Regions from separate parts of the Candidatus Symbiopectobacterium sp. NZEC135 genome, predicted to be linked through region 2. Evidence: predicted binding sites of a transcription regulator. Region 2 holds the regulator's gene; each other region holds the start of a gene.
The links. The regulator CRP, encoded in region 2, controls carbon source genes, mostly activating them, when cyclic AMP is high. The targets are predictions, from matches to a motif close to ATGTGANNNNNNTCACAT.
Positions count from the first base shown of each region.

Region 1: a site for CRP is predicted at 9,285-9,302, ahead of J5224_RS11210 (iron-containing alcohol dehydrogenase). Genes of this name have one in related genera too.
Region 3: a site for CRP is predicted at 1,599-1,616, ahead of adhE (bifunctional acetaldehyde-CoA/alcohol dehydrogenase). Genes of this name have one in related genera too.

Region 1 is NZ_JAGFPF010000017.1:65,198-76,394, forward strand. It holds gene J5224_RS11170 (S8 family serine peptidase) at 1-3,397, opposite strand, end outside; gene J5224_RS11175 (DUF5625 family protein) at 3,424-3,945, opposite strand; gene J5224_RS11180 (hypothetical protein) at 3,980-4,126, opposite strand; gene J5224_RS11185 (DUF5625 family protein) at 4,149-4,670, opposite strand; gene J5224_RS11190 (DUF5625 family protein) at 4,873-5,394, opposite strand; gene J5224_RS11195 (HlyD family type I secretion periplasmic adaptor subunit) at 5,461-6,882, opposite strand; gene J5224_RS11200 (type I secretion system permease/ATPase) at 6,968-8,866, opposite strand; gene J5224_RS11205 (helix-turn-helix domain-containing protein) at 8,933-9,151, shown strand; gene J5224_RS11210 (iron-containing alcohol dehydrogenase) at 9,470-10,636, shown strand; gene J5224_RS11215 (MFS transporter) at 10,939-11,197, shown strand, end outside.
Region 2 is NZ_JAGFPF010000084.1:128-9,980, forward strand. It holds partial or broken gene J5224_RS22015 (peptidylprolyl isomerase) at 1-86, shown strand, start outside; gene J5224_RS22020 (lytic polysaccharide monooxygenase) at 728-1,372, shown strand; gene J5224_RS22025 (lytic polysaccharide monooxygenase) at 1,431-2,060, shown strand; gene J5224_RS22030 (polysaccharide lyase) at 2,119-3,243, opposite strand; partial or broken gene J5224_RS35820 (lytic polysaccharide monooxygenase) at 4,350-5,240, shown strand; gene J5224_RS22035 (hypothetical protein) at 5,284-5,442, shown strand; gene J5224_RS35825 (carbohydrate-binding protein) at 5,439-5,540, shown strand; gene J5224_RS22040 (aminodeoxychorismate synthase component II) at 5,725-6,300, shown strand; gene argD (bifunctional acetylornithine/succinyldiaminopimelate transaminase) at 6,425-7,648, shown strand; gene crp (cAMP-activated global transcriptional regulator CRP) at 7,713-8,345, opposite strand; gene J5224_RS22055 (OsmC family protein) at 8,662-9,069, shown strand; gene J5224_RS22060 (phosphoribulokinase) at 9,156-9,853, opposite strand, start outside.
Region 3 is NZ_JAGFPF010000009.1:49,249-60,445, forward strand. It holds partial or broken gene oppA (oligopeptide ABC transporter substrate-binding protein OppA) at 1-1,164, opposite strand, end outside; gene adhE (bifunctional acetaldehyde-CoA/alcohol dehydrogenase) at 1,875-4,541, shown strand; gene J5224_RS07500 (thymidine kinase) at 4,646-5,254, opposite strand; gene hns (histone-like nucleoid-structuring protein H-NS) at 5,868-6,275, shown strand; gene galU (UTP--glucose-1-phosphate uridylyltransferase GalU) at 6,391-7,305, opposite strand; gene rssB (two-component system response regulator RssB) at 7,543-8,559, opposite strand; gene rssA (patatin-like phospholipase RssA) at 8,670-9,584, opposite strand; gene J5224_RS07525 (YchJ family protein) at 9,736-10,206, shown strand; gene purU (formyltetrahydrofolate deformylase) at 10,345-11,193, shown strand.

The DNA of each region.
Region 1 (11,197 bases), on a different contig from region 2:
CGAGCCGATGGCTGGTTGACATCACATTGCTTCCGGGAGCCGAAATCAGCAGACTGGCCCCCGGGTTTGAGAAGGGGGATGATCCTATCTGCAGCGTCGATAAATCGCCCTCTGCATTAATGGCCCCCACCTCCACGGAAAAACGATTGTTACTGGTCAATGATCCTTGCGCATTGCCCCCGGATGCACGCTGATTGCCACCGGCGGCGACAATAACAGTCCCTAACCCTCCCCGCCCATTCGCCGCCGCATACTGTGCATTCATGCTCAGCGACGTGCCGGTGTGGATTGAACCATCCTGAAAATTGCTCAGCGCGAAGTCGTTGGTAAACCCCCAACTATTGTTAGCAACATCGAAACTAACCATGTGCCCCAAACCGGCAAGATCGGCACCACGGCTGGTGAGATGATAGCCACCCAATGTTGCCCCATGGGCCACACCGACACCGCCGGTAGTGTTCTTTGTCGCCACCATCACACCCGCGACCATGGTGGCATGATTAGAGACCTCCTTGGGCAATGTGCCACTGTTTTTTTGCGTCTCAAGCCAGGTTTTATCAATGTTGGCGACAAGATCAGGATGGGTGATATCAACGATTTCGGGTTCGGTAGCAAACTCACCTCCCGGTTCAAACTGACCAATACGTACCCCTTTGCCGGAGTAATCTTTCCAAACCGGCAATATATTGGCATCACTCAGATACCATTGCTGGGCAGCCAGCGGGTCTAGAGGCACATCAGGCGTTAGCAACGCAACGGCAGCCCGCATGGGGGCAGTTTTTCCACCATTGAGATTGACAACGGTGGCGGAGGGATTCCCGGCAGTGTCTGATACACCATATTTGAAACCCATTATGCCGGTATAGCGCGCATCGGGTGTGAATAACACATCCCCTTGCGCATTAAGGCTAACCGTTCCCCCTAACGCATCGCCAACGCCAGCAATGCGCAATGCGCCTTTGCTATTCAGTTGCAGATCGTTGGCTAACAGACTTTGCGCGGAAATCACATGGGCTTGAGTTCGATTGAAATCCTTGCCGTCCTTATTTTTTCTCAGCGCATCTGCGACAGGCATTGCATTTGGGGTATGTAAATCAACGGATGAAATATCGGAGAAATTAAGTTTTTGGATATTTTTCAGCGTTACTGTGCCATCTCGTTTCGCCACTTTATCCGCAACCTGATACCCCGTGGCTGTGCGAGTGATGTTGTAGTCACCATAGTTGCCGTGCAGATTGACCGCATTCACTCCGCCATCACCATCGATAACTGCATTACCATGCCCGACTTCAATGATATCGTCTCCTAAACCACCGAAGATGTTATCTGCGCCACCACCGGCATAGATGATGCTGCCCGCTTCAGCGGCATAAATGGTGTCCCCTTTTGGACCCGCATAGATAACCGCCTTACCGCTACCGCCAATCAGGGTGTTGTGCCCGCTGCCGCCGACCAGTACATCGTTGCCCATACCGCCGACCAGCATTGAATCACCAGAACCGCCTTTGATAAAAACACCGTTGACACCCCCACTTCTGATGATGTCTTTACCGCCCCCTCCTTGTGCCATGATCAAGCCCGCCTGAGCCAGGTTCAATTCCATGCCCTGGTTGCCAACAATGATGGCCGTATCGCGCCCCCCATTGCCATGAATGTTTTTGGTATCATCGGAGGCACTGATAACAAAAACATCGTCAGCGGCACCGCCAATATAGGTATTGCTGCCCGCACCTCCTGCCAGCCAACTGCCGGTGCTGGCGGCGATCAATCTGTCATTACCGCTTCCACCGTGTAGATTGCGTACCCCCAATTGTGCTGCGTCCAGCGTTTCACCCACCTTGCTTTTACTGACGTAAGCCGTCGTGGTGGATCCCTCTGCGGTTGACGTCACTCGCGTGCCTGCGCCCTGAACACTCAGGGTGCTACTGAGCGGATCGCCAAGAAAATCCACGGAGAGCATTTCTCGATTTTTGCCGTTAAGGGTGAACGATCCGCTGGCGGTGATACGGTTTCCGAGACGAACCTCTGATTTATCCGTGGCGTGAATGTTAATGTTGCTGATGCCCAACGCCGCCAGCGTTTTAAGCTCCCCGGCATCGACTTTCGCATCGTGGGTACCATCAACCCAAACCCGTAATTTTCCCCAAACGGGATCCCGTGCATCAATGACACCGTCTTTATTCGCATCTTCACTGGCTAACGCGGCAAAGCCATTTTTGAATGTCTTGTTACCCGCCAGCCCATGAGAACCAGCCTCACCACCGTAATACTCTGAAAACATCTGGCTGGCATTGGTTATTTGGCCGTTTCCAGGATCGCGCACCAGAATCCCGGTATGCCTGTCTGCCCAGCCGGTACGCTTAAGTGTGCCGCTGTTGTCAGTATCAAACAGCACACCGTCACGAATGTCAGTCAATTGGACGCCATTACCGCTCAGATCCAATAACAGCGGATCGACATATACGTTATGGGTCATTAACGCGGACAAGCCGTTCAGCATCGCGGCATTGTTCAGGCACTGTTGAGGCTTGTTGGCATCCGGGGTCTGATAAAAGCGTGACAGGTAAGTGTTCGGCCGTGCGTTCGGGTCACGTTGGGTTGCACCGGGACGAATACCGCCCGTGGCGAGGCTGGACATTTGGGTTGAGATAAAATCGGTTTTATTGAGCATCCCGCCGGAGGCAAAAATATGGTGTGTCGCCGAATGGTCGATATACCCATTGATGACGTCCTGTGTTGCTTTATTTTCTCCTTCAATATGTTGCTGTGGCTGGGGCGAGGGTTTGATGTCAATACCGATCAGGCTATTTCCCGTTGTGGGGGAAAGCCTCTCTTTATCGCTGAGCCATAAGCAGGCGTCAAGCCCCCTCTGTTGGTAATATTCACCGTGGCGTGTCAGGTCATCACGGATAATCTGTGCGCCATTGTTATACAGAAGATTGTGCAATGCCGCGACATTATTATTGGGAAACAAATTTCCCTCAAAATCTCTTTTGTTATAGCCAATCGCTTTTAGTGAAGTAAAAACAAAATCGACACAGCTGTTGGTGAGTACGCGATAGCGGGTAGCATCAAAGCCTGCTGTGTTTGGATCTTTTGAGAAGTCTAATAATTTATCGTAGTTTTCTTTGGTTAGGGCAACGGTGACTTCATACGATGTATTTTGGTAGGCGGCATTATCAAACGTAGTTAGCTTTCCTTCCCCACGCATTTCATTATACATTGACTCAAAACCGACACTTTTTTCCTCACCGCTGCCATCGCTTAACACATACCACATATGCCCACCCCGAGACTGATCGATCTCACCGGCTTTGTGCCCATTTTTATCGGCTTGATAAACATAGGGTGTATCCTTAGGAGAAACCTTATAGGTCACAGTGTATTTCTTTTCCATAATTAAACTCCTTTTAAAGAAAATACTTAGATTTTAGGTTCGTAGTAAGAAACATGAACAAAGCTATCAACACCTCTGAAATCAGCAGCTCCTTTTAATATTGTAATAGTCGCTGAATAATGACCAGGAGATAAAGATAAAATCTTTATATTTCGACCATCAGTAGAAACTCTTCTTCCTTGGAAGAAAAACGAATAGCTCCACCAACTTCCCACTGTTTTCATTTCATCATCAAAATAAACCCTCCCATCTTTTACAAGGTTAAGTGCTACAGGGATAACAACACCATTTTTATGAAGATCACCGATCAATGCTGTTCTTCTTAACATTTCTTCATGATTTATCCAATTTTCAAACAGCAGCGCGAACTGATAATCCCCCATTTTATGGATAGTAAAATCAAAGCGTACTGATTGTCCTGAACACGTTACATCGATAGGCTGTTTTATACTTAGAGGATCCGTGCAGGCGACTAGCCAGAAACAGGCCATCATTAGCACTGCATTGCGCCATTGCTTTAACGCTTGCACACTCATTGTATATTTCATTATATTTTCCTTGTTTAAAAGCAAACAGGTTTTCCTAAAAATTCTTTTTATTGCGAAAAGTTACTTTTAATAACACCAGAAAATAGCCCCATCTACTGCACTGCTCTCGGGTTAATTCAATGGTGATCTCGTAAGCGGTTTTTGGGTAGGCGGCATAACCCGCTGTATCGTTTTTCATCATCACAACTCCTATGTTAGATTACTCAGATTTTGGGATTAAAAAAATCGACATCAAAAAAAGACAAGATGTCGTTAAATTCAGGGGTGTCACTAAGCATGGTCACCGTTGCTTGATAGTTCCCAGGGGGTAATGTCAGTACATCTAAATTACGCACCGCAGTGTTTATTTCTTTTCCTTCATATTTGATATGCTGGGTCCATCCTGTTCCAGTTGATTTTATTTGCTTATCAAAAAACACATGTCCATCTTTAACAATGACCAGAGAAACCGGGAGTACAATGCCCTTCTCATTCTGCTCCCCAAATACAGCAAAACGCCGGTTCATTTCAATAAGTCCACTCCCGGTATAAAACAGCAAAGCAAAGCGATAATCTCCTTTTTTAGGGATGTTAAAATCGAAACGTGCCGTTTGTCCTGCGCGCGTCACATCAAGTGGTTGATAGAGATGAAGCGGATCCGTGCAGGCCACTAGCCAGAAACAGGCCATCATTAGCACTGCATTGCGCCATTGTTTTAACGCTTGCACACTCATTGTATATTTCATTATGTTTTCCTTGTTTAAAAGCAAACAGGTTTTCCTCAAAATCCTTTTTATTGCGAACAATTACTTTTAATAACGCCAGAAAATAGCCCCATCTACTGCACTGCTCTCGAGTTAATTCAATGGTGATCTCGTAAGCGGTTTTGGGTAGGCGGCATAACCCGCTGTATTGTTTTTCATCATCACAACGCCTATGTTAGATTAATCAGATTTTTGGATTAAAAAAATCAACATCGAAAAAAGACAAAATATTTTTAAACTCAGGGGTATCACTAAGGATGGAGACCGTTGCCTGATAATTACCGGGGGGTAATGTAAGTATACTTAAATTACGAACTGTCGTGTTTATCCTCCTCCCGTCATATTCGATAGATTGCCCCCACTCAGTTCCAGTTGATTCTATTTTCTCATCAAAAAAAACGTTACCATCTTTAACAATGAGTAAAGAAACAGGAATCACAACACCCTTTTCTTTATACCCGCCGAAAAGATCGAATCGTCTGTTTATTTCACTGGGAGCACTCTCGGTATCAAACAGCAAAGCAAAGCGATAATCTCCTTTTTTAGGGATGTTAAAATCAAAACGTGCCGTTTGTCCTGCGCGCGTCACATCAAGGGGTTGATAAAGATGAAGCGGATCCGTGCAGGCCACTAGCCAGAAACTGGCCAGCAGAATCATTTTATTTTTTCGATATCCTAACCACATTATTACCGTTGCGATGGTCATTTCACATTTCCTTGTAAAATGGGATTACAGAAAATTGAATTATTTAGGATATGCCTTGGGTATCAACTATCGTTCGCGCAAACCTTCATCCAAATAGGCCTGTAACGGGCTTAAGAAAAAATCAATGACCCTGCGCTGATCGGTTTTTATTTCCGCTGTCACGCTCATGCCGGGTAATAGTGGGACGCGCCTGCCATTGATCACTATATGGTTGGTCTTTAGGCGAATGCGGCTGCTATAAACCAATCCCTGCTTTTCATTTTCAATGGCATCATTCGACACATTAAGCACTTCGCCATCGACAGTTCCGTAACGGGTAAAGGTAAAGGTTTCCACTTTGACCGTGACGGCTTGACCCACATGAACGAACCCGACATCTTTGTTTTCCAACACGGCTTCAATCTCTACCGGTTGATCGACGGGAACGATGACCATCAGCGGTTGTGCCGGGGTCACCACGCCCCCCACCGTATGAATGGCTAATTGCTGAACGGTGCCGTCTACCGGCGCTCTGAGGCTGGTCAGTGTTTCCTGATAACGCGCCTGAGTCAGCGCTTGGACTCGGCTGGCGACCTTCTGATCGGCCTCCTGTTGTAGATCAAGCATGGCCCTTCGATTTTGCGCAACAACCGCTTCTCGTCGGCGCCGCGCTTCATCCAACGCGGCGGTAAACTGCTGCACGTTGGACTGTTGCACGCTGAGTTGACGCTGTAAGTCCAACCGTGTTTGCTCTTTTTCCAGATATTCATGTCGAGAAACATAGTGCTTTGCCAGCAACTGTTGGTAATCCTCAGCCAGCAGCGTGACGATAGGTAACGTTCGTTGCAGGCTGCTAACCTGGGCCTCGGCAGATTGCATTTCGGCACGGCGTTGCTGAATTTCAGCATCGACTAAAGCCAGACTGCTACGGTATTCCTGATATTGACCTTGCAGCCAACGCTGGGCACTCAGCACTTCATCCTGACGGGCATTGGCGATCGTCCCTAACCTCAGTAACGTGTCAGCCTGCAGTGGTTGATTAATGGCTTCAAGCATGGCGGCACTGCGTGCACTGTCGATACGCGCAGCTAACAGCTCACTTTCGATGCGGCTCACATCAGCACTGACCACCGTGGGATCGAGCTCCACCAGCAGTTCACCTGCTTTCACGACCTGACCGTCATTAACATGGATGGCTTTGACCACCGCCGCTTCGCTGGGCTGAATCAGTTTGGTTTTGCCACTAGGCACTACCTTTCCTGATGCCACTGCCACGATTTCTATCGTGCCGATACAGGCCCAGAGCAACCCCAAAGCAGCAAAACTGATGATACTCCATATAAAAATCCGAGGGGCAGGATGAACGGGGGTTTCCTGTAATGCTAACGCTGCGGGCAAGAATTGCAGCTCATGAGCAACTCTTGGCGCTGCATCCATACGTTTACGTTGCCGCCAGGCTTGAGCCCATACATGACAGTAACGCCGTAGCAAGGAAAACGCGGCGTTCATGCTAAAAACTTACGGGTGTGTTGACATCCATATAAACCAATCATGACGCTCTCCATTAAGGGCTATGTGCATGTTGATATCATCTTTAACACTGCTGCATTCGGTACAATTTGGCGTAGTGGCCCTCGGGATGCGTCACCAGCTCATCATGCGTGCCTTGTTCCACGATTTGACCACGATCCATGACCAGGATACGGTTTGCGTGGCGTACGGCTGACAGCCGGTGAGCAACAATAATGACGGTGCGCCCTTCGCAAATACGCTGCATATTCTGCTGAATGATACGTTCAGATTCGTAATCCAATGCGCTGGTGGCTTCGTCAAAAATTAAGATGCGGGGGTCACCGATTAGCGCCCGGGCAATCGCCACGCGTTGACGCTGACCGCCAGAGAGTGATGCGCCGTGTTCGCCCACAACGGTATCGTAGCCCTCTGGCAGTTCCAGAATAAACTCATGGGCTCCCGCCATGCTGGCGACATGCATGACCTCATCAATGGGAATGCCAGGATCGCTCAACGCAATATTTTCTCGAATACTGCGGTTGAATAGCATGTTATCTTGCAGCACTACACCAATTTGCCGACGCAGTGAGGAGACGTCAGCTAACGCCAGGTCCATCCCATCTACGATGACACGCCCGCGTTCTGGGACATAAAGCCGTTGTAACAGACGCGTTAACGTACTCTTTCCAGAACCAGAGCGCCCCACCACACCAATAACGTCTCCTGCATTAATGGTAAGATTGATACCCTGCAACACTTCAGAGCCATCAACCCGATAACGAAAATGGACTTGTTCGAATGCAATGCTCCCACGCAGTGGCGGCAGGGTACTGCGCGTAGCCTGAGACAGCTCAGTGCGGGAATTAAGGACATCGCCCAGACGCTGTACGGAAACCCCCGTTTGCTGAAAACTGGTCCACAGTTGTGCCAGGCGCATGATAGGGCCGCTGACATGGCCTGCCAGCATATTAAAAGCAATCAGTTCTCCCACCGACAGATGTCCATCGATCACCAGGCGAGCGCCGAGCCAGAGTGTAGAAACTGTAACGAGTTTGCCAATCAGCGATACACTTTCATTGGCGAGCGTAGACAGGAACTGTGTTTTGAAACTTGCTTCGACATAAGCGGCCATCTGGTTATCCCACTTACGCACGATCTGTGGTTCAACCGCCATTGATTTTAAGGTATCGATCCCGTTAACCGTTTCAACCAAAAATGCTTGATTTTCAGCGTTACGCGTAAAACTGTCTTGTAAACGTATTCGTAAGAGAGGGGTCACCAACAATGAGACGAGCGCATAAAGTGGCAAAGACACCACGACAATGAGGGTCAGCCAGCCGCTGTAGGACAGCATCACCAGGATAAACGCCATGGAAAAAAGGACATCTATCATCACGGTAATTGCGTTACCCGTTAGAAAACTGCGAATATTTTCTAACTCGCGTACACGCGCAACGGAATCACCTACTCGTCTGGCCTGGAAATAAGCAAGAGGTAAATTGATTAAGTGTCGAAACAGACGGGATCCCAACTCCACATCAATTCGACTGGCGGTGTGAGCAAATACATAGCTACGGAGTGCGCTCAGCGCTGATTCAAATAACATAATGCCAAGCAGGCCTGTTGCTACAACATCCAATGTAGTTAGCCCTTGATGTACCAGTACTTTATCCATTACCACCTGAAAGAAGAGCGGGGTCACAAGGGCAAAAAGCTGCAAAGCAAAAGACCCTACAAGCACCTCCCCCAACAGCCTACGGTATTTAACAATTGCAGGGATAAACCACGTAAAATCAAAGCGCGAGGATTCTCCAGGTAGTGCGTTACTCGAACACACCAGCACGAGTTGCCCGGACCAACGATTTTCAAGCTGGCCAAAATCAATAATGTCGGGATGTAGCGACCGAGAGTCATGAATCAGAATGTGTTTTTCATCTTGCGTCAGAGAAATCCAACGTATAAAAAAACAGATTGCACAGATAACGTTCTACTTTGGGTGGGTTATAATGATGAATCACTGAGATAGCAACAACGGGACAGCGTCGATATGCAGAATACCAGAGATATTACGCGACGCTTTGGACAACGCATCAAAACGTTGCGCGCTCAGGCCGGGCTCACGCAGATGGCACTGGCCAGTCGGTGCAATCTGGATCGTACTTACTTAAGTGGCATTGAACGTGGTGTCAGAAATCCAACCTTAGAAATCATCAGTATCATCGCCGCAGGACTCGGTATTCCGTTAACTGTGCTGTTCGACTATTGATTCTCCCCCATCATTTCCTATTTCCCCTCCGTTCCACGCTTTCCAGTACAACGCCTATCTTTGGTCAGTATTAAACATCTCGAAAATTAGTTGTAAAAACAATGTCACTTATTGTTAAAAACAATCGCATATAATGTGATGTAAATCAAAGTTCATCACCGCTATTCCCTTACACTGCCCACAGATGTTCACCCTCTGCTTTTGTTATCCCTATCTGGTGCTGCTTAATGTTGGCGCTAAGTAGCTATTTTTTAACAAAATAACCAGAAACTCTGATGAACATACTGACAGCCATCATTTATAAATAGGGGAAATTGTATGTCGACATATTATTTTCTACCCACACGAAATGTATTTGGTGAGGGCAGCGTTCAGGAAGCGGGCAGTCTTGCAAAAACGTTAAATGCTAAAAAAATCCTTATTGTCACCGATGCCTTCCTTGCCAAAAGCGGAATGGCGGATAAGGTGGCTGAAATTTATAAAAAGGCAGGTATTGGCGTTCATATATTTGGCGGTGCAGAGCCGAACCCGACGGATAAAAACGTTGCCGAAGGCATCAAGTCTTATCGGGAAAATGACTGTAACGCGATTGTTTCTCTCGGTGGCGGCTCGTCGCATGACTGTGCGAAAGGGATTGGCCTTATCGCCGCTAACGGCGGAAATATTCGCGATTTTGAAGGCGTCGATAAATCGATCAACGACATGATCCCACTGATGGCGATTAACACCACGGCGGGCACTGCGTCGGAAATTACCCGTTTTTGTATTATTACCGATACAGAACGCAAAGTTAAAATGGCGATTGTTGACTGGCGCGTTACACCACAAATATCCATTAACGATCCGGAATTAATGGTCGGGATGCCGCCATCACTGACAGCAGCGACCGGGATGGATGCATTAACCCACGCCATTGAAGCGTATGTTTCTACCATGGCAAACCCGCTTACCGATGCCGCCGCCTTAAAAGCCATCAAAATGATCACTCAATATTTGCCGAAGGCGGTTGCCAATGGTGAATATATGAAAGCCAGAGACAACATGGCTTACGCGCAATATCTGGCGGGGATCGCTTTCAACAACGCATCATTGGGCTATGTGCATGCCATGGCGCATCAGCTCGGCGGTTTTTATAATCTGCCGCACGGCGTGTGTAATGCCATTTTGCTGCCGTATGTTGAATCCTTTAACCTCATCGGTAACCTTAACCGGTTCAGAGATATCGCCGAAGCCATGGGGGAAAAGGTGGATGGCCTGTCGACAGATGAAGCCGCATTGAAATCCATTAGCGCGATTCAACGCTTAGGCCAACAAGTTGGCATTCCGCGCGACCTTAAGAGCCTTGGCGTCAAACCGGAAGATTTCGCCATTATGGCTGAGAACGCGAAGAAAGACGTTTGCCAATTAACCAACCCGCGCAAAGCCACCAAAGAGCAGGTTATTGAGCTGTACCGTCAGGCCTATGAAGGCGAGGCGATTCTGTAATCAATAACATCGTCAGAGGGGTTACCGGTGCGGCAGGAACGTTGAGTCCGACACAACGCGCAGGTAGCACCCTCTACAGCGTTAACCCGATTCCCCTCTCCGTATTTTCATCGATCATCGCTAATAGGCATTGTCTTCAATCTGCCACTTTTCGCAAAAGTGTTTTTTATTTTTCTACGTTTATCTCCCCGCTTAATCACTGCAGAATGCCGAGTTCAAATCGCAAGCGCTGATGGATGCCTGTATTTCCGGGGCGATTCAATGCTGGTGGCGTTCAAATCGCAACGATTAGGAACCAAATCATGTCTATAAGCGGTACAGCTTCACAGAACAATTCAACCCTGCCATTGCTCTCGCTCGCCGTTGGCGCATTTGGTATTGGTACCACCGAATTTGGCCCAATGGGTATGCTCCCAACCATCGCTCAGGGAATGGACGTATCCATCCCTACCGCAGGGATGCTGATTTCTGCTTATGCCATCGGTGTGATGATCGGCGCGCCGGTGATGACGCTGCTGTTCGCCCGCTGGCCGCGCCGCAGAGCATTGATAGCGCTGATGG
Region 2 (9,853 bases):
CTCAGGTGCAAACCAGCAACGTCGGCCCTTACCAGAATGTGCCAAGCAAACCTATCGTGATTAAATCGGCGAAAGTGCTGCCGTAAACGTTATTGAGAATTTCTGGGTTTGATATCAAGGCCACATTGCGTGGCCTTGATGGTTTTTGGCGATCTCTTCGGCATCTTATTCGTGCAGTGCTATGGTTGATTATTATTGGTTTAGTTAATTATTCTCATGCTTTTGTCGTGTTGATTAGGAAAAGTCGCACAGGGTTGATGAATACGTATTCGTGGTATTATTAATGAATAATCATGAGGTTATAGCTTGTTTTATATAAGGTGTACAATTTAAAAATATCAGTTATGCTTAATAAAGAAAATGACTCTTGAACCGATGCTCCGTTATCGATTGAATAATTATAATTAATTTGCGATATGATCATTGTCTATTTTATCTAAACTATCTTATTATTCGCCAGCTAATATTATTTCTTAATGCTTATTTTTCGATAAGAGATGGCTTGTCATTTAAGGCTGTTTCACTGTGATTTGATATTTTTATTAATTTTTCAGATTAATTTCTGAGGCTAATTGATTTTTTAAATAAAGACAGATTTGTCATTGAATATATTATTGATGTCATTTATTTATGGAGCAGTAAACCGGGCCATTACGTATTGCTATTCGCATATGGCTACACACTTATTCTCATTCAGCTAGTTATCATGATGACAATGGAGTAAGAAATGAAAAGATTCCTACTTCTGCTAAGTATGTTACTTGGTTGTGTTCAAGTAATGGCTGAAGCAGAAAATATCACTGTTGATCATAATCCACCGCAACCTCCTTTTGACATTATGCCTGCGCATGGCTTTGTCAACAATCCGGCAAGCCGCGCCACCCTGTGCCGTACTGCTATTCCCGCACCACAACATAATACGGGCTGTGGTGCTGTTCAATGGGAGCCTCAATCGATTGAAGGGCCACTAGGTTTTCCCAATGGTGGTCCACCTGATGGCCAAATCGCCAGTGGAGGAAACCCCAGATTTACCGAGATGAATCAGCAAACCGCTACTCGCTGGGTACGTGTTCCGATGCAAGCGGGAAACAGGGTGTTTACGTGGACGCTGACGCAAACGCACCTTACGCGCTCCTGGCAGGTATTTATTACTAATCAAAACTGGAACTCCAGTGTACCTTTGACGCGTGCCAGTTTTAACCTTTCGCCTATTTGTCAGCAAATATTCTCACCGCCCTATCCCCGACCAACATCACCATTTTCTATGAATTGTACAATCCCTGCGCGTACCGGATACCAGGTGTTGCTGGCGGTATGGACGATTGCGGACACACCAAATGCCTTCTATCAAGTCATTGATGCTCAATTCTGATCGCTATCATGAATGATACAACAGGGTAAAATGCTGAATATAAAATCTGGAGTAAGAAATGAAACACATCGTCTTGCTGCTATTAACTCTATTTGTCAGTTCCTATGGGGTTGCTGAAGAGGTGGTCGCTGATGCACAGGCCGTACCACCGGAAAGTCCATACAGTGGATATATTTCATCCCCACCCAGCCGCGTTATTTTGTGTACCAGCGACATCAGTGGGATTAATAATATAAATTGTGGACCGGCAAAGTTTCAACCTCAATATATTGAAGGCCCAAGAGGTTTCCCGGTAGAGGGCCCACCGGACGGGAAAATTGCCAGTGCGGGAAATCCTCAGTTTTCTCAGTTGGATGCCCAAAGTGCTAATCGCTGGTATAAGTCCCCGATGAATCCAGGATACAACACCTTTACCTGGACCATGAAAGCGCCCTATAACACTTACAGTTGGCAGTTCTTTATCACGAAACAGAACTGGAACCCGAATGCGCCGCTGACGCGTGCCAGTTTCGAGCCAGAACCCTTCTGTATGAACTATGTGCCGGTAGACTCAACCCCTCTGGAAAATACGAGTACCGACTGTGTGGTGCCACAGCGCACGGGTTATCAGGTCATATTGGGAGTATGGACCGTTTCTGATAAAGCAGACGCTTTCTATCAGGTACTGGATGTTAATTTTGGTTCTTAAGATAGCGATAATACGAGAAATCAAGGCCACGTAATGTGGCCTTGATGTTACTTGTGGGTTAGTTACAGGATGCTGTCGTCAGGACCGCCAGACCTTTTCCCTGACCGGCGAACTGTGCCAGCTTCGCTTTCACGCACTGGGCGTTGACCGGTGAATAACTGTAAGGCAATGACGGGAAGGTGCCTGTTGATTTCCAGTCCTCTGCGTTAACGTACGCTTTGGAGTCGCTGGTCCAGGTGATGTTATATGTAGCGTTTTGAGCCGCACTGGTGACGTTGTTATCACGCAGAACCCAGGTACCGAAGTTTGAGCCGTCGTAGCGTGACGTCACGGGGTTAACGGCGTTTTCGAACCAGTTACGTTCAATCAGCGCGAGCCCATTCTGACGTACGTTTATCCCTGAACTGGTAATCCCAGAATAGAGGTTATTATAGGCATGCACTTGCCCCCCGCGCTGTAACGGCAAGCGGGCGTTCACATCGCTGTAAACGTTGTGGTGGTATGTCAGGTTACGGCCGGTATCGCTGCTGCTTGAGCCACTTAATCCGACTTTTTTAATACCGTGGATGTAGTTATAAGAAACCGTCACGTTGGTCGACGCTTTCTTGATGTCAACCGCGGATTCAAACGTGGTATCGCCATCCGGTGTGCCGGGGCACTCATAGTTCTTGGCATAGATCTCGTTATGGTCAACCCAGACGTTCGGCGTGTTATCCACGCGGATGGCATCGCCGTCACTCGCACCACCCGGCATGTAGCCGAAACGCATATTACGGATCACCACATCGGAAGATTTCACTAACCAGATACCAAAGTTGGCCGATGAGCCATTGGTGCCAAGAATGGTAATCCCTTTGGTGAATTCTTTGATTTCAACCCCGCGAGCGGGCTTGCTCCATTGGCTGCAAATATCGGCAGCGGCGGCATTGATCAGTTTATCTTCGTTGCCGTCATAGGTGATAACCAGCGGATACGCGCCGGTTTTCACTTTCTTGCCGCTGCTATCTACGCGAGCGGCTTCAATGATGTCGACAATATCCTGCATGGAATGGGCGGTTTTTTTTACGGCACCCGAGATATCACCGCCGTCTGTGGTCGCATAGCCACCGGTATTCGCGGCAAATGCGCTTTGTGCACTTAATGTCAGCAATCCTGCGGTAAGAGAAAGTAGAACGTGTTTCATTCCTGTTGTCTCCTGAGGGAGTTATGGTTTTGCTCCGGCATAATGATCCCAATGCCGAGGGTAGGGTATAGGTTTGTTTCAATAAAAATGAAAAGTGCTTTTACTGTATTGCCGTATCATTAAAGCAAAAAGTGAGAAAAAAACAAATGAAAGGTAATTATTGAGAGAGAAATGATTCTTTTACATTTTAATCGATTTTACAGTGAGTTTTGATTTTCATGAAACATAAAAAATTATTATGATTCATAATGTTATTTTTTTCTTATGGTGTGTTGGTTTTCAGGTGAATGGAAGTGGCTTTCTTAATTTGGCGATTTGCGCAATGCTGGATAGGTTTTCATCAATATTTTTGCGATTTCAATTCAAAAAATTTAATCTAAGTCACATTTTTATGTACGTTGATAGATGTTGAAAATAAAAGTGTAAATTATCAATGGTTAGTGTGATCATTGATTTTATCGCTAAGTGATTTTTAATGTATAATTAATTTTGAATTTTAAATATTAACCAGGCTTTTTCTCTGAAGATAATATTTTTTAGGATTTTGCTGACATGGAGTCGTTTATTTTTTTTCTTTCATTGAAAACAAATGCTTATGGTTAATTTTATTCTATGGTTGATTTGTTTATCCGTGGGTTTACAATGTAAAAAAGGAAATAATTTTTTAAAGTGAGTTAGTATAATTATTGTTATTTTGTTTTTTATTAAAAATGCTAATTCTTAGTCAGCTAGCCATTATCAAATTGAGGTGTTTGTTTAATGGGGGGGGGGATGAATCCTTGTCTCGCTTTGATTTTTTATCCCGCCAGCATGCATTTGTTAGCTTTTTAAATATCTTGTGTACAACCACTTTCCTGTAGGGAAAAGGAGGTTTTATTGATTGCATTATATTTTTTTGAAGGTTGATTCTTAACTGAATAATTTGATCTCGAATTGTATTTGAGTGTGATTGCTTTTGTTATTTTCGCGCATGTATCAATTTTATTTCTATTTTAATTATTAATAATGGCACGAATGAAATATAAGCATCGATATAGGTAGCTATATTACTGAGTGATTTTTATTTATCGATATATCGTTGTTTTATCAATAATGAGAGGTGAAAAATGGCTAAACATGATGACGAGCATTATCATGGTCAACCTGATGAGCATGACGATCAACCTATAATCCCTCCGATTGATCACTGTGGTGAGTATCCTTTACCACCTGTTGAACACTGTGGTGACCATCCATCATTGCCACCCTACTATCCCTGTGTGGAAGATCCACCGCCGCCACCCTACAATCCTTGCGGTCAGTATCCGCCACCCTACAACCCCTGTATTCCCGATAACCCCTGTAGTGAGTATCCACAACCTGAAACTTATTATGAGCCGGAGGAATGTGGTTGCCATCATGACCCCGATGGTATTGCGCCGTTTCATGGATATATAAGACTTCCACGTTCTAGAGCCTATTATGCACGCTCTAGGGGATGGATCAGTAACCATCAAGCAACGGAAATGGAAGGGCAAAAAAATTTCCCGGCGTTTAATAATGGCACCCACAGCAGTGATCTCCGTTGGTTTCCAGGGGAGGCTGGGCCTTTTCCTGATGAAACACGGGTTGCTCCCCCAATACCATTGACTCTGCCGGATGGGTTCATTCTGAGCGGTGGTCGTACCGATGCCCGTGATATTGTGAACCTGTCTGATAGCCAATTACTGACAGCACGTGGCTCTGTGTGGCCAAAATTCCCTGTACGGCCGGGACAACTGGTCCCGATCAGTTGGAATCACACGGTGAATCATAGAACACGCGGTTATCGCTATTTCATTACCCGCCCTACTTGGAATAGAAATCATCGGCCAACGCGTGCAGATTTTGAACCGGCACCGTTTCAAAGCAATTTCCACACAAACAGATATTTTTGGCAGGAATCGATACAATCAATGGGACCAATGAGCAGTCAATCTATTTTGATCCCATCAGCGCCCAGGACGGGTCATCATATCATTTTAGCGGTATGGCTGGTCGCGGACTCTGGGGCCGGTTTTTATGGCGCACTGGATGTTGATTTTGGCGGCGGAGGTGGAGGTGGAGGAGGAGGAGGAGGAGGTGGTGGTGGTCCTATTGATCCGCCACCACCACCACCACCGCCGGGACGTTATCCTCAATGGCAGTTGGGAACACGGTATGAAAGGGGAGACCGAGTGACATATCAGGGGTCTAACTATGAATGTATACAAGGGCACCGAGCAGACTCACCGGCGTGGAATCCAGCGCAGGCTCGCACGCTATGGCGGCTGATATAGCAGCGCGTTTCTAATCAGAGCACATCAATACCGGGCAATCTACTGCCCGGTATTTTTACTGATGGCGTGGCAAATACCTATCACTTTTTTCGGTGATGATTCCGGTGAGTCAGATATTCATTGCTTAAGCTTACCCAAGCACAGTAGCCTACCGCCTATATATCCATCGTAAGACGTGTTCTGCATGCTGTTACTCATCGACAACTACGACTCATTCACCTACAACCTCTACCAGTATTTTTGTGAGCTGGGCGCTGAGGTGTTGGTTAAACGCAACGATGCACTTACGTTGAGCGACATCGAAGCGCTGGCCCCTACGCATCTGGTGATCTCCCCCGGCCCTTGCACGCCGGATGACGCGGGTATTTCTCTGGCGGCGATTCGCCATTTTGCAGGCAAGCTGCCCATTCTTGGCGTGTGTCTTGGACATCAGGCGATGGGGCAGGCGTTTGGTGCGCGCGTGGTGCGGGCGCGCCAAGTGATGCACGGCAAAACCTCCGTGATACAGCACACCGGGAGCGGCGTTTTTAACGGGCTGGCACTGCCATTAACGGTGACGCGCTACCACTCTCTGGTGATCGACCCCACCTCTTTGCCTCCCGAGTTTGACGTGACGGCCTGGACGGAGCGTGACGGCGAGCGTGATGAAATCATGGGAATACGCCACCGAACCTTGCCGTTAGAAGGGGTGCAGTTTCACCCGGAGAGTATTCTGAGTGAGCAAGGGCATCAATTGTTGCAGAATTTCCTTAATACCTGAGGTTATCAGCACCGGTTGCGATAAAACGGACTGTCATAACGCGCTATTTTATAACCTTGCGTATTGATTTTTTATGCATATTTGATGATTATATTTTCACTTTAAGCGGTGTGGACGGAAGCAAATGACAACAGATTCAAAGGCGGTAACCCGGGCGACGCATGACAAGGTGATTCTCCCCGTATACGCACCGGCGCAATTTGTGCCGGTTAAAGGCAAAGGTAGCCGCGTATGGGATCAGCAAGGGCGCGAGTATATCGACTTTGCTGGTGGGATTGCGGTAACGGCACTGGGTCATTGCCACCCGGCGCTGGTGGCGGCGTTAAAGCAGCAGGGTGAAACGCTGTGGCACACCAGCAATATCTTCACCAATGAGCCAGCGTTGCGTCTGGCCAGCAAACTGATCGACGCCACCTTTGCCGAGCGTGTGTTCTTTGTTAACTCTGGTGCAGAAGCCAACGAAGCGGCTTTCAAACTGGCACGCCACTATGCGATTAAGCGCCACAGCCCGTACAAAACCAAAATCATTGCGTTCTACAATGCGTTTCACGGTCGCACCTTGTTCACTGTCTCGGTCGGTGGGCAGGCGAAATACGCCGATGGCTTCGGACCAAAACCGGCCGATATCGTGCACGTGCCGTTTAACGATCTAGACGCAGTAAAAGCGGTGATGGATGACCATACCTGTGCCGTGGTGCTGGAGCCAATTCAGGGCGAAGGCGGCATTACGCCGGCCACGCCGGAATTCCTCAAAGGCGTGCGTGAGCTATGCGATCAGCATCATGCGCTGCTGGTGTTTGATGAAGTGCAAAGCGGCATGGGGCGTTCCGGTAAACTGTTTACCTACATGCACTATGGCGTGACGCCGGATATTCTCACCACGGCGAAAGCGCTGGGCGGCGGGTTCCCCATCAGCGCCATGCTGACTACTGAAGAGGTTGCCTCTGTGATGACTGTCGGCGTACATGGCACCACTTACGGCGGTAATCCGCTGGCCTGTGCGGTAGCGGAAGCGGCATTAGACACCATCAACACCCCACAGGTGCTTTCCGGCGTACAAGCGCGCCACGAGCGTTTCGTTTCGATTCTTCAGGCCATTAATGAAGAGCACGGTATTTTTGAGCAAATTCGCGGTATGGGTTTGCTGATTGGCGCAGAACTGAAGCCTAAATGGCACGGTCAGGCGGGCAAGTTCCTTGCTGCTGCTGCGGAGCAGGGCGTGATGGTGCTGGTCGCTGGGCCTAACGTGATGCGTTTTGTGCCGTCATTGGTGATTGATCTGGAAGATATCGATCAGGGCATGGCGCGGTTCGCGCGGGCGGTGGAAGCGGTAGTGAAAGCGGAGTAGGGAAGGTTCGTCAAAAGCACGCTGCGCAGCGCAACGTGCTTTTGTCTAAGCGGCACGGGTGATATCAGCGTGTGCCGTACACCACGATGGTTTTGCCGTGTGCCGAGATCAGGTTCTGGTCTTCCAGCATTTTCAGAATACGGCCTACCGTTTCGCGGGAACAGCCAACAATCTGACCAATTTCCTGACGCGTGATCTTGATTTGCATCCCATCCGGGTGCGTCATGGCATCGGGTTGCTTCGCCAAGTTCAACAGCGTCTGTGCGATGCGGCCCGTCACATCCAGGAAGGCCAGGTTGCCCACTTTCTGGGAGGTCACCTGAAGGCGGCGTGCCATCTGTGAGGAAAGACGCATCAGAATATCCGGGTTGACCTGAATCAGCTGACGGAATTTCTTATAGGAGATCTCAGCGACTTCACAGGCCGTTTTCGCCCGCACCCATGCACTGCGTTCCTGGCCCTCTTCGAACAGGCCCAGTTCTCCAATAAAATCCCCCTGGTTGAGGTAGGAGAGGATCATTTCCTTGCCTTCTTCATCCTTGATCAGCACAGCCACTGAGCCTTTCACGATGTAGTAAAGCGTTTCTGCCTTTTCACCTTGGTGAATCAGCGTGCTCTTCGATGGATACTTGTGAATATGACAATGAGAAAGGAACCATTCAAGAGTCGGGTCTGTCTGCGGTTTGCCGAGAACCATTCGCTGTTATCCTCTGTTGTAATTCACTGCGCAAATTACAGGGTTCAGAGTTCCCTGTACGGCGTATCAACGTGCTAGTAGTAAAAATTCCGTGTTGGCGGACTGACGTCAGGGAATATACTGGCTTCTGTATGGCGACGTCACGATCCGTTCTTACCGTCAGCATAAAGCTGAAGGAACGGATTCTATTCCTGTTTGTAACACAGCTTGACGAGCCTGTCTCGTGTTGTCTCGCTTCAGCATGATTAAGCTCTAGTTATCGGCGGTTTTTATATATAACAGTGAGTAATTTTCAAATAAATTTGAGGAGTTGTGGATGCAAGCGCGCGTAAAATGGGTTGAAGATCTGACCTTTCTCGGTGAGTCGTCATCCGGGCATCAGATCCTGATGGATGGCAATGCCGGCGATAAAGCCCCCAGTCCGATGGAGATGGTGTTGATGGCGGCAGGGGGCTGTAGCGCCATTGATGTGGTGTCCATTTTGCAAAAGGGCCGCAATACGATCACCGGGTGCGAAGTCAAATTATCCTCCACGCGTCGTGAAGAAGCGCCGCGTCTGTTTACCCATATCAACCTGCATTTTATCGTCACGGGCGTAGGGCTGACGGATAAGGTGGTTGAACGGGCGGTATCGCTGTCGGCGGAGAAGTATTGTTCAGTGGCGCTAATGTTAGAAAAGGCGGTGAAGGTCACGCACAGCCACGAAATCATCGCTGTCGCCTAGTTTTTTTCGTTATCGTATAGTTTTCTTCATAGTCGAATAGCTTTCTTCGTTGTCGCATAGCTTTCTGGCGGGCGGTGTGTGTTATCTCAGCCCGCGCTACGCCCTTCTGCCAGTCGCTTTACCAACGGCGCCATAATCAGCTCCATGGCGAGACCCATTTTCCCCCCCGGCACCACCAACGTATTGATGTGTGAAATAAACGAGCCTTGCAGCATGGCTAGCAGATAGGGATAGTCAATATGCTCGACGCCCTGGAAATGGATCACCACAAAACTCTCGTCCAGCGAAGGGATCGCCTTGGCGGCAAAGGGGTTTGAGGTATCGATAGTTGGTACGCGCTGGAAGTTGATATGGGTGCGAGAAAACTGCGGCGTGATGTAGGTGATGTAATCTTCCATGGAACGCACTACCGAATCCATCACTGCTTCACGTGAGTGTCCGCGTTCATTGATGTCGCGAACCAGCTTTTGAATCCATTCCAGATTGACGATGGGCACCACGCCGACCAGTAGGTCTACGTGCTGGGCAACATCGTACTGGTCGGTGACCACTGCGCCGTGCAACCCCTCATAAAACAGCATATCGGTAGGATGCTGCATCGGTTCCCACGGCGTAAAGGTGCCGGGCACTTGATTGTAGGGGATCGCCTCATCGTAAGTGTGCAGGTATTTGCGCGTTTTTCCGGTACCGTTGCGGCCATAGTCGATAAACGCTTGCTCAAGCAGGCTGAAATCGTTGGCTTCTGGGCCGAAATAGCTGATATGGCGGCCCAAATCTTTCGCTT
Region 3 (11,197 bases), on a different contig from region 2:
CATTTTCTTATGCAGGTCGGAAGTATTATAAAGCAGCGTCAACGTCAACGGTTTTTCCGGTGTATACCCCGCTTCGGTTAACAAGCGTTTTGCTTCAGCATTGCGTTTTTCCTGCGGCCAGGTAAACCACTCAGGCACGCTGGCCTTTAAACCATCAATATACGGTGGTACAAAACCATAGGCAGGCATATCACCTTGATTTTTGACCTTGTTGGTTAAAATTGTCTGATCGAGCCCTAAACGCAGCGCCTGACGAACCCGCACATCGGTAAAGGGTGCACGCTGGTTATTAATTTCGTAATAGTAAGAGCACAAATACGGTGTCACCTTCACCTCATTGGGTATTTCCTGCTTCATTTTTTGAAACAGTTCAATCGGTAAATTGGTATAGGTGATGTCAATTTCGCCGCTGCGATAGCGGTTTACGTCCGTCACTTCTGAGGATATGGGTAAATACGTCACCTGCTCAATGGTAGTATGCGCATTATCCCAGTAGTGCGGATTACGCACTAACACCAGGCGCTCATTAACGACCCAGCTTTTCAACATATAGGCACCGTTTCCCACCCAATGCTGTGGTTGGGTCCATTTCTCACCAAACTTTTCTACCACCGTGCGATTGATGGGTTACATGGCAGGATAAACAGGAAGTTTATCAAAATAAGGCACCGCTTCGCTCAGCGTCACCTCCAGCGTATGGTCATCGACGGCTTTGACGCCCAGCGTGTCCGGCGTTTTCTTTCCGGCAATAATGTCGTCAATGTTAACAATATGCCCGTATTGCAGGTAGCTGGCGTAAGGCGAGGCCGTTGCCGGATCGGCTAGTCGTTGCCAACTGTAAACAAAATCCTGCGCGGTGACGGGATCGCCGTTTGACCAGCGTGCGTCTTTACGCAAATGGAAGGTCCAAACGCGGAAACCTTGATTTTCCCAGCGCTCGGCCACACCGGGCACCATTTTTCCATTCGGATCGGTAATCACCAGCCCTTCCAGCAGATCGCGTGAGGCGTTGGACTCTGGCACACCTTCTATTTTATGCGGATCGAGGGAGGCCACTTCCGCACCGTTGTTGCGCACCAGCACCTGATCTTTGGCTAACGCGGTGCCGGGCGGCGGTGCCGAATACGCGACAAGCGCACCGCTACCCCAACTGCCAAGCAACAATGCCACGGTGGCGGCAAGCCGTGCTGCTCTCGTATGCCATTGACGTCGTATTTGCGCCGAATTTGCTTTTTGTGAAACAGCGTAACCTGATAATCCGTTGTCCATATATCCTGTCCTCTCTATGTTATCGTATTGATATAACATGGGTTCCATCAAAGCTAATGCCATGATGGAAATGCAAGACGTATCCTGGAAGCGTTTCTAACGTAATTCTGGTCTACGGCTACCCGTTCTGTGATGACGCAAATACACGACGGGCTATTCTCACGCAAACAACAGGTGAATAATTTTATGGTAATCGAAATATTCAGAGAATAATCCAAATATTTTCCGGCAGATGGCAGGTTATAAATACCAACAAATGCAACAATAACGATACAAATAACCACTTAAATTAACCATTTTGCTTGCTGAATGGAGTCAGCATTTTTGAATCGGGATGAAGATCACACAAAAGGCACCCACTAATGGGTATGCTGCCTTCACAGTGTTAAACAGAAGATGTGGAATGAACCACCATCACCCACGGAGAAGAGAGGAGATTACGCCACCGCTGGCCACAGCCCTTTCAGGCAATGAGTAGGTTAACCATGCGTTCAGCCACGAATGCGATGCCGTTATCTATACTTAGTGTTTTGCAATAATGATTTGGCTACAAATGGTTTGTCAGATCATTGCCTGAAAGAGTTTAACATTATCAGGAGAGCATTATGGCCGTAACAAACGTTGCTGAACTGAACGCATTGGTTGAACGCGTTAAGAAGGCACAGCAGGTCTTCGCCAATTTTACTCAAGAGCAAGTCGATCACATCTTTCGTGCCGCCGCCCTCGCCGCCGCTGACGCCCGCATTCCGCTGGCTAAAATGGCGGTAGCGGAATCGGGTATGGGTATAGTGGAAGATAAAGTGATTAAAAACCACTTCGCTTCAGAATATATCTACAACGCCTATAAGGATGACAAAACCTGCGGTATTTTGTCAGAGGATGACACCTTCGGTACTATCACCATCGCCGAACCGATCGGATTGTTGTGTGGGATTGTCCCGACCACTAACCCAACCTCCACCGCCATTTTCAAAGCGCTTATCAGTTTGAAAACCCGTAATGGCATTATCTTCTCGCCACACCCGCGTGCCAAAAATGCCACTAATAAAGCCGCAGACATCGTGCTTCAGGCCGCCATTGCTGCTGGCGCGCCAAAAGACATTATTGGCTGGATTGATGAGCCTTCCGTAGAATTGTCCAACCAGTTAATGCACCACCCTGACATCAATATGATCCTCGCTACCGGCGGTCCGGGCATGGTAAAAGCCGCCTACAGTTCCGGCAAACCGGCCATCGGCGTGGGTGCTGGCAATACACCGGTAGTGATCGATGAGACAGCAGATATCAAACGCGCCGTTGCCTCGATTCTGATGTCGAAAACGTTCGATAACGGTGTTATCTGCGCCTCTGAACAGTCGGTGATTGTGGTAGACAGCGTTTACGACGCAGTGCGGGAACGTTTTTCAACCCATGGCGGCTATTTGCTGCAAGGTAAAGAACTCGAAGCTATTCAATCGATTATTTTGAAAAATGGCTCGCTCAATGCGGCGATTGTCGGTCAGGCCGCGCCCAAAATTGCGGAAATGGCCGGTTTTACCGTGCCCGCAGGCACTAAAGTCCTGATTGGTGAAGTGGTTAACGTGGATGAGTCAGAACCCTTTGCCCACGAGAAACTGTCACCCACGCTTGCCATGTATCGCGCCAAAGATTTTGACGACGCCGTCGTCAAAGCCGAAAAATTGGTCGCCATGGGCGGTATCGGCCATACCTCGTGTTTGTATACCGATCAGGATAATCAGTTAGCGCGCGTCAACCACTTCGGGGCGATGATGAAAACCGCGCGTATTTTAATCAATACGCCAGCCTCTCAAGGCGGTATCGGCGATCTGTACAACTTTAAGCTGGCACCGTCACTGACCCTGGGCTGCGGCTCTTGGGGCGGTAACTCTATTTCAGAAAACGTCGGACCCAAACACTTGATTAACAAGAAAACGGTAGCCAAGCGAGCTGAAAATATGTTGTGGCACAAACTTCCTAAATCCATCTATTTCCGTCGTGGTTCCTTACCCATCGCACTGGAAGAAGTGGCTGAGGATGGCCACAAACGCGCCTTTATCGTCACTGACCGTTTCCTGTTTAATAACGGCTACGTGGATCAAATCTCCTCGGTGCTGAAACAACACGGTCTGGAAACCGATGTTTTCTTTGAAGTAGAAGCCGATCCTACGTTGAGCATCGTGCGTAAAGGCGCGGAACAGATGCAAGCGTTCAAACCTGATGTGATCATCGCACTGGGTGGCGGCTCGCCGATGGACGCAGCCAAAATCATGTGGGTCATGTATGAGCACCCGGATACCCATTTTGAAGAGTTGGCCCTGCGCTTTATGGATATCCGCAAGCGTATCTACAAATTCCCGAAAATGGGGGTGAAAGCGAAGATGATTGCCGTCACCACCACCTCCGGCACCGGTTCTGAAGTCACGCCGTTCGCCGTAGTAACGGATGATGCCACAGGGCAAAAATACCCGCTGGCTGACTATGCGCTCACCCCGGACATGGCGATCGTGGATGCGAATCTGGTGATGAACATGCCAAAATCCCTGTGCGCCTTTGGCGGCCTGGATGCGGTTACCCACTCACTGGAAGCCTACGTATCGGTGCTTGCCAACGAATATTCCGACGGACAAGCGCTACAGGCATTGAAACTGCTTAAAGAGAACCTGCCAGCCAGCTACCGCGACGGCGCGAAAAACCCGGTAGCGCGTGAACGCGTTCACAACGCCGCCACCATCGCCGGTATCGCCTTTGCCAACGCCTTCCTGGGGGTTTGCCACTCCATGGCGCACAAGCTGGGCTCTGAGTTCCATATTCCGCACGGGTTGGCCAATGCTCTGTTGATTGCGAACGTCATTCGTTATAACGCGAACGACAACCCGACCAAGCAAACCGCATTCAGCCAATACGATCGCCCACAAGCGCGTCGTCGTTATGCCGAAGTGGCGGATCATCTGGGGCTGAGCGCACCCGGCGATCGCACCGCAGCGAAGATTGAGAAGCTGCTGACTTGGTTAGATGAAATTAAAACTGAACTGGGCATCCCAACCTCGATTCGCGAAGCAGGCGTGCAGGAAGCCGATTTCCTGGCGAAAGTGGACAAGCTGTCTGAAGATGCCTTTGACGATCAGTGTACTGGTGCCAACCCGCGCTACCCGTTGATCGCTGAGCTGAAGCAGATCATGCTGGACACTTACTACGGTCGTCCGTATACGGAAGTTGTTGAAGAAGAGAAGGCCCCGGCCAAAACCGAGAAAAAAGGTAAAAAGGCTAACTGAGAAGCGATAACACGCCCTTGCCGTTAAGGTGAGGGTTTCTTGCCCCCAGCGAAGCGTACATCGCTGGGGTTTTTTATCTGGCTATTTGTTACCCGCTATGCCGCCTATTGTCTCTCTGTCGATAGTGACGCGTGGGTTAATCCCAGTGCGTTTTTGTAGTGTTTGCGGCAGACTGATACATAGCGCTCATTACCGCCGATCACCACCTGCTCCCCCTCACGCAGCGGATTGCCCTGCGCGTCAAGCCGCAGCACCCGATTCGCTTTGCGCCCGCAATGACAGACCGTTTTCAACTCGATCAGCTTATCCGCCCAGGCGAGCAAATACTGGCTACCGGAGAATAATTCGCCCTGAAAATCAGTACGTAGTCCGTAGCACAGCACCGGAATATCCAATTCGTCGACAATGTCCGATAGTTGATTCACCTGCTCGCGGGTTAGAAACTGACACTCATCGATTAATATACAGTGCACAGGCTGCTCACGTTGCACATTAAGCAACAAGGTAAACAAATCAGTTTGTAAATTAAACACCAACGCTGGGGCGGAAAGTCCAATACGCGAGCTGACTCGCCCGATACCATCACGGTGGTCTATTTCAGCCGTTAGAATCAGCGTCCTCATCCCCCGTTCCTGATAGTTATAAGAGGACTGTAATAATGCGGTAGACTTTCCCGCGTTCATTGCCGAGTAATAAAAATAAAGTTGAGCCATGTTTATAACCCCAAAAGAGCGCTTAACCCGCGCAACGCGCGGCGGCGCATTGTATCATATTTTGAAATAACCGGCGTGCCTGCTTGCCGGTGCTGTCCTGAGGGTCAAGAGAGACAAAACGTCGGGATAACGACGCCATTACCGCCACAATGGCGCCGGTAATCGGCATATATAAGGCAATCAACAATTGCGAGAATTCCTATACTGGGGAAAACATTAACAGCATAAGCGATATTTAGCGTAAATAATTAGCATTGTATGATATCGGCCAGAACAACGTACAATCGCCCTCTTTTGAGTAAGGGAACGGGTAACTTGATTGGTGTTTATCAACGCGGACAACAGGTAAACGTTTCCGGGTATAAAAAATGCTTATATAGCGCACTGGCAGCATCACCGCTGATCGTTTTAACGCAGTGTGCGGAGTAATACTCAAGTAACACGTATTTCATTTGTTAACAACGCGGTTTTATTTACCTGCGCGGCAACGTGATATCGGTTTTAAAAACGCCATTTTTTAACAATCTTACAAATTTGACTATTGCAGAAAATAAAATAGCCATCTATTATCACCCTACATACGCCACCAATAATATTATTTGAGATTATCACAATGAGCGAAGCACTAAAGGTTCTAAACAACATCCGTACTCTGCGCGCCCAGGCGAGAGAATGCAGCCTGGATACTTTGGAAGAAATGCTGGAAAAACTGGAAGTCGTTGTCAATGAGCGTCGTGACGAAGATAATCAGGCGCAAGCAGAAATCGAAGAACGTACCCGTAAATTACAGCAATATCGCGATATGTTGATTGCTGATGGCATCGACCCGAACGAACTGTTGCAGTCTTTGGGCGCTGCCAAAACTCCGGGCAAAAGCAAACGTGCTGCGCGCCCGGCGAAATATCAATATACCGATGAAAACGGCGAAGCAAGAACCTGGACTGGCCAAGGCCGTACGCCTGCCGTGATTAAGAAAGCCATTGAAGAGCAAGGTAAATCTCTCGACGACTTCCTGCTGTAATTCCCAATCGGAATCGTTGTACTTATTTAAGAAAAAACCCCGTTAACCGGGGTTTTTTTATATCCAATTTTCGTGACGCCCCGCGAACCACAAAGCAAAGCGCCATCGAATTAGATTACTTCACATCATTTTCATTAACGGTTTCATTAAGCCATGTGGCAAAATCATTGCCCAGCGTATTGTGACGCAGGCCGTATTCTACAAATGCACGCATGTAACCCAATTTGTTTCCGCAGTCATGACTTACCCCTTTAAGGTGGTAAGCTTCCACAGTTTCTTTTTCCATCAACATGGCAATGGCATCGGTTAACTGGATTTCATTACCCGCTCCTGGCGGTGTTTTTTCCAGCAGAGACCAAATATCAGCCGACAGCACATAGCGACCGACAATAGCCAAATTGGAAGGAGCCTCTGACGCCTTGGGCTTTTCTACTACACCCACCATCGGTGCACTGTCGCCAGGCTGTAATGCCTGCCCTTTACAATCAACAACGCCATAGCTACTGACGTCTTCAACCGGTTCAACCATAATTTGGCTGTGACCCGTTTCAGAAAAACGCGCCAGCATTTCACTCAGGTTGTCTTTCTTCAAATTGGATTCAAATTCATCAATGATAACGTCGGGCAAAATAACGGCGACGGGTTCATCTCCCACTAAAGGATGTGCGCACATCACGGCGTGCCCCAATCCTTTTGCCAGCCCCTGACGCACTTGCATGATGGTGACATGTTTCGGGCAAATAGACTGAACTTCTTCCAACAATTGACGCTTAACGCGCTTCTCCAGCATCGCTTCCAGCTCAAAACTGGTATCGAAGTGGTTTTCAATGGAATTCTTGGATGAGTGTGTAACTAAAATAATTTCGTTCAAGCCTGCGGCGATACACTCATTGACGACGTATTGAATGAGCGGCTTATCAACCAGCGGCAACATTTCTTTTGGAATCGCTTTTGTTGCCGGCAGCATCCGAGTCCCTAGCCCTGCGACGGGGATGACCGCTTTTTTAACTTTTTTATTCACCGTTGACATAACAACCTCTGATATACCGTTCAAATAATGAACTTTTTTTGCCGGGTTTAATTCGGGATACACCAGCCTGCTCGGCCAGAGACGACACCCGGTAAACGCGATGGCTATGATAAAAATAAAACAACGCTTTATATAGTAGGAAATAAAAATTAATTTCGAAAGCGAAGAGTATGCAACAAATTGCATGATGAACGCCTATCAGACTATTCCGTAGGCCTCATCACACTGCGTAAGCGTTCAATCTGCGGATAACATCAGTCGTAAGCGTCCGCCGCGCCCCCATACCTGACATTCAAAAGCGGCGCACTCATAGTTTAATTGGTTAAGATAGGCGCCATCGAGGGTGCCGAGCGGAATACCATTGTTTAACACCAACTGCTCCTCGCCTGCGTTCAGCATGGCATGCAAACCCGCTGAAATAAGGATAAGTCGTTGCAGTCCTCGGTGATAGTAGCCCACTAACAGCGGGAAGCGTCCATTAAGATTGGCCTGACGTAGCAGTTGGTTGACCTGTCGCAACAAGACGGGCAATTCTGGTAGACGATGTTGCTGATTAGCCAGATGCTCTTGTAACAGCCCGTTAAACAGCGTACGCAGCAGCAGGGCTGCCAGCGTACCGTTATTGTTCACGGCTTGCGTCACATCAAGGCAATAGAACGCCAAATCATCATCAGACAATGCGGCAATATCCAGCACCAAACCTGGTTGCTCCAATGACGTCAATTGGCGGTAACGCACGCTGCAACCCGCCATTTTTTGTTGCACCGGCGGCTGTAGTTGCGCCAGCAGTTTATTGACCGCATCGGGCGATTGGTTGAGTGAATCCATATCCTCCATCAACTGCTCAACTTCACTCAGTTGAGAAGTAAACATATCGGGATACATACAGGTCATCACGGCTTCGCGCAAGCGCGCATAATCACGGATAGGTTTGAGCATCACGTCCTGAACGCCCAAGCGCAGCACTTTGGCAACATCCCCCATCTGACTGGTGGCAGACACCACCAGAATAGGCGTGCGATTATCTTGCAACCTGAGCGTTTCAACGAACTCAATGCCTCCCATCTGCGGCATTTCCAAATCGCACACGATCAAATCAGGGTGATAGCCTTGCATTACGGCTAATGCATCCACCCCATTGACAGCTTCACGCACAGACGCACCCAGCGATGTCAGATAGCCAGCGATCACGGAACGAAATACCGCCTCATCTTCAACAATCAAAATGTGCTTATCTGTTAATGGCTGACCCATTGATGACCTCATACGTCAACTTCATGCATATTCCCTCGCGTTGTTCGGCCTTAACCTCTGCCACTCCACACTTTTACCCTTTAAATACGGGTCTGATGCCGCAACCTGCACTAGCCTGCATCTCGGTTTACCAACAGTTGCAGTTCATCCTGCTTTTTCTCCACGGCCAGCCGCCCTGCGGCGATCGCCTCTTGCGCACGGTGAAAATCCAGCGTGGCAATTTGTGGACAATAGGGCTGCACCACCACATCAGGCGGGTCGCCAGCCATACGATGCATTTTTAAACGGTTTTCCAGCACTTGGATGGAGGCCGTCATGATATCCATCGCTGAAGGTGCGCGATTGGCCCGCTGACGCTGCAATCCCATGGACAAGCGCTGCCGGAGCTTGTATTGCCAGTTGAGCGACGTCGATTCCGCCTGTGTTTCCTCAGCCATAGCGGTCACCGACAGCATGTCGTCATGCCCCAGCGTCGCGTTATGTTGCAAATCCACGGCAATCACCACGTCAGCGCCCAGCGCGCGCGCCAGAGAAACCGGGACCGGGTTCACCACGGCACCATCAACCAGCCAATAGGCATTGTGTCGCACGGGCGCGAGCAACCCCGGCATACTGCATGAGGCGCGGATCGCATGGTGCAGATCGCCCTCGGTAAGCCACAGTTCTCGCGCCGTTGTCAGATTAGTGGTCACTGCCCCGAACTTGATAGCACACTCGTCGATCTGCTGGGTACGCAATATGTGTCGCACCTGGTTAAATACCCGATCGCCGCGCAATAACCCGCCGCGTTGCCAGGAGAGATCCATCAAGCGAATGACATCCCAATGATGAAACCCACTCACCCAGCGCGCCATGGCATTCAAGCGATTGGTGGCATAAGCCGCCCCCACCAAAGCACCCACCGAACAGCCTGCTACCACATCGACCACAATACCCATTTCAGTCAGTGCCTGAATGACACCAATGTGTGCCCATCCTTTCGCAGCACCCGATCCCAGCGCCAAGCCAATCTTTCTTTGCTTCATGATATCCTTCTCATCTCGCTATTCATTTTAGCGCACATTGCCACTCACCGAGATTGTTAGGTAACATATCGCCACGCCGTTGAGTTATTTTCACGTAAATATCGATATTTTTTAATTTATTTTACTGTTAGTCATACATCCAGGAGTTACCGTGCCGCAAAGCTGTCCCTGCGGGAGTGGTAAGCAGTATACCGCATGCTGCCTTCCCTATCTGCAACGCACTGACATTGCACCAACCCCAGAAGCACTAATGCGTTCACGCTATTGTGCTTACGTAGCCCATGACGTTGATTATCTTATCGCTACCTGGGATCCTGCGCTTCAACCTGAAAAATGGCGTGCTTCAATCACCGAAAGCGCGCAGGATACGCAGTGGCAACGATTGAACGTGCTGGCTACCCGCCAAGGACGCGATGAGGATGAAGGCTATGTCGAATTCGCCGCGCGCTATACCGACACCTCACAGCCAGAGCGCACATCGCTGATGCGCGAGCGCTCACGCTTCCTTCGCCGCCTCGATCGCTGGTACTATGTAGACGGCGTACATCTGCAAACCGGCAGAAACGATCGCTGTCCGTGCGGTTCGGACAAAAAATACAAACAGTGCTGCGGGCGTGGATAGGCGCGTAGTGTAAGGCAAAAACGTAACCCGGTGGCAGGTTCCCCTTATCGTGGCGATAAATCGCACGAATATGGCAGCTTTCGGGGATAATGACAGACGATTTTGGACAGGGTTTTTATTTCCATGCAATCCCAAACGATGCAATCTCAGGCCATACAACGAAAAGTGCTGCGTACCATTTGCCCCGATGCAAAGGGGCTTATCGCAAAAATTACCAACATCTGCTACAAGCACGAATTGAACATTGTGCAGAACAATGAGTTTGTCGATCACCGCACCGGGCGCTTTTTCATGCGTACCGAATTGGAAGGGATCTTCAACGATACTACGCTGCTGGCTGATTTGGACAGCGCGCTACCGGCAGGTTCCGTGCGTGAACTGAGTGACGCGGGCCGTCGTCGTATCGTGGTTCTGGTCACCAAAGAAGCGCATTGTCTCGGCGACTTGCTGATGAAGAGTGCCTACGGTGGTCTGGATGTTGAAATTGCCGCCGTGATTGGCAACCACGATACGTTGCAGACGCTGGTTGAGCGTTTTGATATCCCGTTCCATCTGGTGAGCCATGAAGGACTTTCACGCGAAGCGCACGACCAGTTGATGATTGAACAGATTGATGCATACAAACCGGATTATGTGGTATTGGCCAAATACATGCGCGTATTGACGCCTGCGTTTGTGCAGCACTATCCGAACCAGGTGATCAACATCCACCACTCGTTCCTGCCTGCGTTTATCGGTGCACGTCCCTACCATCAGGCTTATGAGCGCGGCGTGAAGATCATCGGTGCGACCGCCCACTACGTGAACGATAACCTGGATGAAGGCCCGATCATCATGCAGGATGTTATCAACGTGGATCACACGTATACCGCAGATGACATGATGCGTGCTGGCCGCGACGTCGAGAAGAACGTTCTTAGCCGTGCCCTTTACCGCGTGCTGGCACAACGGGTTTTCGTTTACGGCAATCGTACCATTATTCTTTAAGCCG